DNA from 2 places in the Eubacterium sp. BL-380-WT-2B genome. Region 2 is predicted to be linked to the other one. Evidence: riboswitches for the same ligand, from Rfam matches in the RefSeq annotation. Region 2 holds a riboswitch; the other holds the start of a gene.

Region 1 (4,407 bases), on a different contig from region 2:
TGTTATCTTTTAGAGCATTATAATGACGGCAGACGGAAAACCTTTTACTGTACAGCTGTGAACCTTTTAGAACTTGAAGATTTAAAAAGTGTGATGGCACAGATAAAAGAAAAAATTACCGGCGAGACACCAATAAAAGAGAGCGCTAAACAGGTTGTCAGGCTGTTTCAGACCATGGCGGAAGAAAAAGGAATATCGTTGAAATTGAATAAAAAGAAAGCGGAAAAGATAAGATAATCCTGAAATTAAAAAACCGGAAGACAAGAAATGTATCTTCGTAAAGCTGAATTTAATGATTAAGAAAAAATATAGATTTATTGCGATAAAAAAAGTCCTATTCAGGACTTTTTTTGTTATATTTTTTCAGTTTTGGCATAAAGCGTTTTACAAAGGTTCCCTTACCACGTCCTTTAATGTAAAACAGACCAAAGATTGAAAAGACGACTGCCCCGATAAAGTTAACAAAGAGATCGGACATGGTATCAATCAAGCCAATGTCAATGTAACCGCCATAATTCCATGTTTGTCCATTAACAACTACACTCTCGATTGGAATGGTGACCGCGACATTTTTACCTTCAGGATTAAAAATCACCGAGCTGATACTGTGGATAATGGTATCTTTCTGCATATCCGTATGAAAAAACCAATCCGCTGCAAATTCAAAAAATTCCCATAAAACACCGATCGTCATCGAAAAGCAAAACGCAAAAACTGCCACAAAGATGGGGGACAGGCTGAGGCTGAAATTTTCATTCTCGTTAAGAATATCGATAAGCGAAAATCCAATTGCGGCCATCAGAAAGCCGTTAATAGTATGCAGCATTGCATCCCAATGGTCGAAAATGAGGTAATATTCCTGAATTTCACCAAGGATTTCAGCCGAAAAGATAAAAAGAAGAATAATAACCTCTAACGTAGTAGGCATCTTGATGTGCAGCTCTTTATCTACAAAAGAAGGTATCATAAATAAAACCAGTGTAAATACACATAGGAACACATTATCCCAATTTTTATTTATAATCTGAGCGATCATTACAACAAGAACCATGGCTCTCAACAGCAAGTACAGCAGAAATTTCCCCTTGTTTTCCTGAATATTTTTAACAGATTTTTCTTTTGATGTCTTATCCTTTTTCACGAAGTGCTCCTTTTATGTAATCTAATGATAGCATTATATCACAAAGGCGAAAAAAGCAATATTTATTTATTCGGTTCTGTCATTATAGATAAGCAGTCTCTTTTTAAAAATCTTGACAAAGCCGACAAAGTCGGAAATAATGAATTCATTCACTGGTACTACTAGAGGTCTATCATGTCACAACATCGACGAGTTTTATGCTACTGAATTTTGGAAGAGAATAGCCTGGTCAGCGTGGAGATCAATAGTGTTTGCTAAACACAGAGGGGACTTAAAGAAACATTAAAAATGACAGCATAAAAAATGGGACCTTTACGGGTCCCGGCAAAAGGTATGAAGCTCTGCTGTATAAAGCAGGTGTAGTGAAATGGTAAGCTTCACTACAATGTGATATTTATTATATTATAATCGATTTCATACATCTGTGCAAGTATTAATTGCAGGCAGCAGCCAATTTAAAGCGTTATTGCTATGATCTGGATTTATCATTTAAAATATGGTCCATAACACCGGTTTTCTGAACGGCCGCAACCAGAACGGCCCCAAGAACAACACCACCGATACAGCTGATGAAAAAGGGTATTACATAGGCAAACAGAGCTGCTTCCTTTCCCATGACGACAGTCGCAATCGGGTAAGCTGCAAGTGCCCCGAGGATGCTGGTGCCAAAAAGTTCACCAAGATAGGTGAAAGCCAGCTTTTCAGTATAGCGAAACACCAAACCGCAGAGAAGCGCGCCGCACATACTTCCGGGGAAGGCCAGAAGGCTGCCGGTTCCAAGCATTACCCGGATAAGACTGGTGATAAAAGCCATTGAAACGCCATAAAAAGGACCGAGGAATACTGCTGAGAGAATATTGACCATATGCTGAACCGGAAAACAGCGCGCCGCCCCCAAAGGAATACTGAAGGGTGAGCAGACAACCCCTACAGCAATAAGAATGCCGGCCATTGTCAATTTTTGCGTACGATTTTTTTCCATAATAGAAGCCTCCAGACAAAAAAATGGGATACGCCTACGTGGCGTACCCCATAAAATACGATGCTGTCCCTACGTTGGCATTATCCAAATCAGGTTGTGGGTCGAAGCGACAAAGCCTCCTCTCAGCCCGCTGCGGCGAGCTCCCCCTGTATGATTCTGTTTTATTATAGCTTTTCTTGAAATGAGATTCAAGCCTGTCCAGTTTTTTCTGAAGGAATCTTTGTGGTTTCAAAAGCCCTTTTAAGTGTCTCGCCAGCTATGTGAATTTCAGTTTTAATGTGTTGCCATTTTTCTGGAGAAACGCCTTTTAAGCTTAAGTACATACTCATATGAACAGCTACCGCTAAAAAATGCCGGCTTTTATCCATTATTTTTTTAAAGGACTCTTTTGACATGAGCTTTTGTGCCCCTGACAGGCTCTCCAGCTGATTACTGACCAGATGGAGATTTAACAGATTTTCGTAAAGCAAGGGACCGGCCTTCTGCTTTTCAGCCAGACTCCACAGATTATAAAGAATAAATGAATCTGATTTAAAAAGACTCGTGAGCTCATAACGGAAGACATCCTGTTTGCGTGTTCTAAAGATGAAAATCCCGCCAAGTACAGCGATAGAGACACCGCCGATAACACAAAATACTCGAAATAGCACCAGATCCATGACGCCCAGCTGGGGTAAAAACATAACGGAGGTCATCTGTGTACTGATCATGGTACTGACAATTGAACTTTTTATGGTCAGCATAAAAACCAGTCCGACGGCAATGGTGAGTGGCAGTCGTATTGAGGCGGGAATATATTGTGTGATAAGAACAAAAAATAACATTCCGAGAATTGTGCCGCTCACTTTATAAGCCGCTTTTTTTAGTGTGTCACGGATGTAAATGCTGGAAGATAAATACCCCATAAGTGGTATCCAGTAACCGTGCCATTCATTAAGAGGGATATTAAACCAATGAGGGATAAAGTGTGCGATGATGGTACAGACTGTGACAATGACGGCGGTCTGGAGTGCGAAACGCATCTGGAAAAAATCAAGGCTGAACCGATGCCGCAGTGTAAAAGCTTTATACTGCAGCCCCTGCTTAATGGAAGTATTGAGATCCCTGCAATGACGGTCGTTCAGCAGGCGTTCCCGAAGAGATTCCAGCACCAGCAGCAATTCCTGATTCAGCTGGTTGGATGTCAGGGAGGAGTTTTTCAAGAATACCTGTAAATCTGCTGCCAGTGCTTTGGGGTCCGCTGCTGCCTCCATCCGTTCACCTAAAACAGAGAATTGAGCCCGATCAACTTCTGAAAACTTTTTTACAGAAGCACTTAAGGACTGCAGCACCTGTCCGAGTTGTTCAAGGCAGAGCATTAAGCCATAGGAATACTTCTGGCTTCCATTCATCAGTCCCATTTGTCTGAAAACAGCGGGATAAATATTACTGCTCAGCTTCAGCGACAGAGCATCAAGTTTTTTACCAACCGCCTCGTCTTTGAAGTTTCTTTCTTGACCCAGCGCTATAAATCCGGCGCCTGTGCAGCTGAGTGCTTTCTTTACAAGGGGATTGAAGGGACCTGCCTTTTGACGCTTTTGCAGCAGCAGACTTATTCCAATACAGATGGCCAGACAATAAAGAAGTGATAAGATACGGGGTAAAAGGTCGTTCAGTGTCCCGGGGCTGATCTGTACAAGAATAAAAGCCATACCGGGGATGTAATAGTTTGTTTTCAAAAATTCGTTGGCATCGGCATAGATTAGAAAGAAAATCAGCAGAAATCCTATAATAACCAGTGCTGCAAAATGCATGGAGACCAGAGTCCCTAAAATGGCGTAGCCAACCAACCAAAGAGAATCGAGCAGCATGTTGACAATGGACAGTCGGGTTTTAACCATGGTCTGCGTGTATAAAAGAAAAACAAGAGCAATAACCGCATTATTTCTGCCAAAAAGCAGAATAACCGTTCCCATAAGAAACAAACCGAAGACAATGGCTGGCAATGCTCTGGGCAATGCCTTAAAGAAATTTTTAATGGCTTTTAAAATTGAGATCACTCCTTAACGGTTTTCTTTTAAAATACCCTTTTAGAAAAAAATAAAGCAATAAAAAACGATTCTGGTATTTTTCCAGAACCGTTTTTTAATTTAGAAAAAATTCATTATAAATCCCATAATCATACCCAGCAGACCGCCGAGCCATATGATGGCATTCAATTCTTTTTTCATGATACTCAAAATGATTTTTTCCATCTCCAACACATCAAAACCATTGATTTGGTCTTCTACCAGTTGAGGAATAT
Region 2 (4,407 bases):
GCGTTCATACGAATATGATTTATTTAAAGCCTTTGTGGAGGCAGCGAAAAATAAGGCATAATAAAAGACGCATCCATTATCGGATGCGTCTTTTTAAATTAACGTTTGCGCCTTTTGTAGAGAATACCAATAATAATAGCGGCGATGATGACAATGGCAGCAACCACTGCAATTGAAGTTCCGGTAATGGAAGAAGCGGATTTTACAGTGGTAAAATGAATTTCCACAGGGGCCTGCAAGTGTTCTCCTGTTGTTGAAGTCAAGATTTTATCCACTTTTATGATGTATTCTTGATTGCTTTTCAAATTATTCTTTGGATTAATGCGGATGGTCCCCCAGTCTTCAGGATCAATCAGATCATCGGATAAGACAATGTCGGCATCCACCTGTTTGCCCTTACTCCAAAGGCTTACAGCCTTCTCGTTTGTCGCCCTTACGGCTGTGTTGACCACATTCTGGTTAAAGGATACGGAAATTTCCGTGAAGGGCTGTACATTTGTGGCGCCGTCCTGTGGGACGCTGGAGGTTAAGGTGAGAGGACTGCCAACCGCCCCCTCGTTGAGAGCAGGGTCTCCGGCTGGTGTTTCAGCCAAAATTGGGCTGAAGCTGCTCAACAGCAGAATGGAGAGAATCACAGTAAAGCTTATTTTTAAACATTTATTTTTCATTTTAGCTACTCCTTCATTTTACATAAGATGTAATAACAATTACCCAAAATTCTTAAATAAAAAACGATTTTTCTGCATGTGTGTTATAATGGTTCAGAAAAGCAGTGAAAATTTTTAGAAGGGAGATAGTTTTTGAAAAAGGAAAAGAGAGAAAAGAATACAGGTGAATCAGCAGGAAAAAGCCGTGGCAAGGTTTTTTTGTATATACTGCTTCGTGTCTTAGTTGTTGCAGTTATGATCGCACAGATCTGGAATCAAAACTGGAACAACGTTTTTCTATGTGTGCTGACATTGATTTTATTTATGATTCCAAGCTTTGTGGACAAGCAGCTTCACATTGAAATGCCAACAACTCTTGAAATTATTATTATATTATTTATTTTTTCAGCAGAAATTTTAGGTGAGATTCAGGAATATTATCTGATTTTTGACCATTGGGATGCGATGCTGCACACCATAAACGGTTTTTTAATGGCGGCCATTGGCTTTTCATTGATTGATATTTTAAATCAAAATGAAAATTTCAGCATGAGCCTTTCACCGGTTTTTGTAGCTGTTTTTGCATTTTGTTTTTCAATGACCATTGGTGTGCTTTGGGAGTTTTTTGAGTTTGGAGCTGATTGGTTTTTCCAAACCGATATGCAAAAAGATACGATCATTCACAGTATCAGCTCGGTTATATTTAACCCTGAAGGCAAAAATGTTGCGGTAACCATCCCAATCGAGAGTATTGTGGTTAATGGGCAGACCTGGAACTATGGCGGTTATATTGATATTGGACTGGTGGATACAATGTCCGATTTATTCGTTAATTTTATCGGCGCAGTGGTCTTCTCGGTTTTTGGTTTGTTTTACATTAAGGGCCGTGGAAAAGGGACCTTTGTCAAACGTTTTATGCCAAAGCTCAAGAAGAAACAGTTGGAAGAAAATGCGGAAACGGATACTTTTGAAAATTCGAGAAATTCTGGGATAAACACCAAAGAGTAAAACAGGGAGGTGCTGCGAAAATGTGGCGCCTCTCTCTGCATTTAATTGGGTTTAGGGTTTCTGTAGCCGATTTGTTAATAAAATAACTTGACAATTACTGATGGAAATGTTATCATTATTGACAGTTAATGAAAACGTTTTTGAAACGTAAGATATAAGGTGGAATCAAGGGGGATACCATCTTCGAAAATGATATCTGGATGAACGTTTTCTTAATGGGGAAAATGAAGGGGAGTTAGATACCTGGTGCAAGGGGGTGCCAGGTATCTTTGTTTTTTGATAAAATTTACCAGAGGACAGCGATAATTCACATGGATAAAAAGGTATAATATAAAAAAGAACGTATAAAATAAACAGGGAGCATGGTAAAATGCTTATTTTCATTGTATCCGCTTTGCTATTCAGCCTTTCGTCCAATCTTGATAACATTGTGGTTGGTCTGGCCTTCGGAATTAAAAAAATTCATCTTAACGCGGTTTCGAACCTGACTGTGGCTGTTATTACAACAACAGGAACGGTCATCGCCATGCTCTTTGGCAAGTGGCTGTCTGGTTATATTCCAGACAGGATAGGAAATGATCTTGGCGCTGGGATTATTATACTGCTGGGTGTTTATTTTGCCATACAGGGAATCATCAAGCTTTTAAAGGAGAAAAAATCAGGCAGCTACGCTATGAAAAATACAGGTGAAATGGCAGATGTGATGGATGCATCGGTTCAGGATAAGGACCATATTCGCTACCGTGAAATTGTAACAGTTGCCCTTGGTCTGACCTTTAATAATCTGGGAACAGGGATAGCCGCCAGTATCACAGGCGTCAGTATTGGCCTGACTGCTGTGTGTACGTTTATTATAAGCCTTGTTGCTTTATGGTCTGGCTTCCGGCTTGGAGGACAGGTGGTCGGCCCTCTTTTGGGGGATTATGCGCCGGCCGTTTCTGGTGTATTATTGGTTATCTTAGGTTTAATTGAAATGTTTTGGTAAATATGAAGAAACTTCTTGTTATTTTGGTGCACTTAGGATAGAATTAGAAAGACAAATGAGTTGATGCCCGGGGAGCTTTTGCTGAGATTGGATTGAATCCTAAACCCGTTTTACCTGATGCGGTGTAACGCCGTCGTAGGGAGGACAAGTTGAGCTAAGCGCGTACCCGTGGGTGCGCTTTTTTTGTTGAAAAACTGAAAAAGTTAAGGAGAAAATATGGAGCTGTTCACAACTCAAATGGATGCCGCGCGCCGTGGCATTGAAACGGAAGCGATGAAGCGCGTCGCGGAATATGAAAATATGCCTTTAAGTAATTTAATGGGCCTGGTGGCAAAAGGGCAGGTTGCTATACCTGCCAACAAGAATCACCGTTGCCTGACACCCTATGGGGTCGGCAGTGCGTTGAAGACAAAGATCAACGTCAATCTTGGAACATCCAGAGACTGTTTGAACCTGGATGTAGAAATGGAAAAGGTGAAGCGTGCTGTTGACATGGGCGCAGAAGCCATCATGGACCTGAGCTCTTTTGGAGATACACGCAAATTCAGACGCAAACTGACAGAGAGCTGCCCGGCCATGCTCGGCACTGTACCAATCTACGATGCTGTGGTTTATTACAATAAGCCGCTTCAGGAGATTACTTCTCAGGAGTGGATCGATGTTGTGCGCATGCATGCAGAGGATGGTGTTGATTTTCTGACGCTGCATTGTGGGATCAACCGTTCAACTGCAGACCGCTTCAAGAATAACGGACGTTTGATGAATATTGTATCCCGCGGAGGTTCGCTTATTTTTGCATGGATGGAAATGACCGGCAATGAAAACCCATTCTTTGAGTTTTATGATGAGATTCTGGAAATCTGTCAGGAGTATGATGTTACCATTAGCCTTGGTGACGCCTGCAGACCTGGATGTATTGCGGATGCCGGTGATATTTCACAGATTTCTGAGCTGGTGGTTCTTGGAGAACTGACACAGCGTGCATGGGATAAGAATGTCCAGATCATTGTTGAAGGGCCTGGTCATATGCCGCTTAACCAGATTCAGGCTAATATGGAAATTCAGCAGACAATCTGCAAAGGCGCCCCCTTCTATGTGCTTGGCCCACTCGTAACGGACATCGCGCCAGGCTATGACCATATTACTTCGGCCATTGGCGGTGCTATCGCGGCGACCTACGGGGCGTCCTTCCTGTGCTATGTCACACCAGCTGAGCATTTGAGACTACCGGATGTCGATGACGTTAAGGAGGGTATTATCGCGTCAAAAATTGCAGCCCACGCAGCGGATATTGCCAAAGGACTGCCAGGGGCGGCTGATTGGGATTATCAGATGGGAGTTGCCAGACGCGAGCTGGACTGGGAAAAAATGTTTGGCCTTGCCATTGATCCCGAAAAAGCAAAGCGTTACCGCGCGGAGTCGACCCCAGAGAACCAGGATACCTGTACCATGTGCGGAAAGATGTGCTCAGTTAGAAACATGAACAAGGTTTTAAACGGAGAGCATGTGGACATTATGGAAGACACAAAGGAGTGTCCTTCTGATAAATAAACCAGGTGCGCAGGTGAATGGTGCGGCTTAAAAGGCCGGCAGTCACCTGCGCTTTCACTTTAAAGGAGAAAAGATGATCCAATTAAACAAAAATTTTGTCGATATTTTTGAAAACACCCAGATAAAGCCACAACTGGTTCATAATATTACCAATTATGTCACAGTCAATGACTGTGCAAATATACTTTTGGCCATGGGGTCATCCCCGATCATGGC

What was found. Region 2 has a riboswitch for thiamine pyrophosphate ahead of thiC (phosphomethylpyrimidine synthase ThiC). Riboswitches for the same ligand answer to the same signal wherever they lie in the genome.
Region 1: it holds a riboswitch for thiamine pyrophosphate, as region 2 does, so the genes downstream of both, thiW (energy coupling factor transporter S component ThiW) here and thiC (phosphomethylpyrimidine synthase ThiC) in region 2, are expected to answer to the same signal.

Annotation. Positions count from the first base shown of each region.
Region 1 covers NZ_VUMP01000009.1:101,931-106,337, reverse strand. Annotated here, with positions in the region: gene FYJ53_RS17820 (DUF3795 domain-containing protein) at 1-237, shown strand, start outside; gene FYJ53_RS17815 (hypothetical protein) at 335-1,141, opposite strand; gene thiW (energy coupling factor transporter S component ThiW) at 1,611-2,123, opposite strand; TPP riboswitch at 2,172-2,280, opposite strand; gene FYJ53_RS21930 (FUSC family protein) at 2,312-4,162, opposite strand; gene FYJ53_RS17800 (DUF445 domain-containing protein) at 4,253-4,407, opposite strand, start outside.
Region 2 covers NZ_VUMP01000002.1:495,541-499,947, forward strand. Annotated here, with positions in the region: gene FYJ53_RS05255 (gamma-glutamyl-gamma-aminobutyrate hydrolase family protein) at 1-61, shown strand, start outside; gene FYJ53_RS05260 (Ig-like domain-containing protein) at 99-668, opposite strand; gene FYJ53_RS05265 (hypothetical protein) at 801-1,655, shown strand; gene FYJ53_RS05270 (manganese efflux pump) at 2,026-2,640, shown strand; TPP riboswitch at 2,699-2,799, shown strand; gene thiC (phosphomethylpyrimidine synthase ThiC) at 2,857-4,191, shown strand; gene thiM (hydroxyethylthiazole kinase) at 4,265-4,407, shown strand, end outside.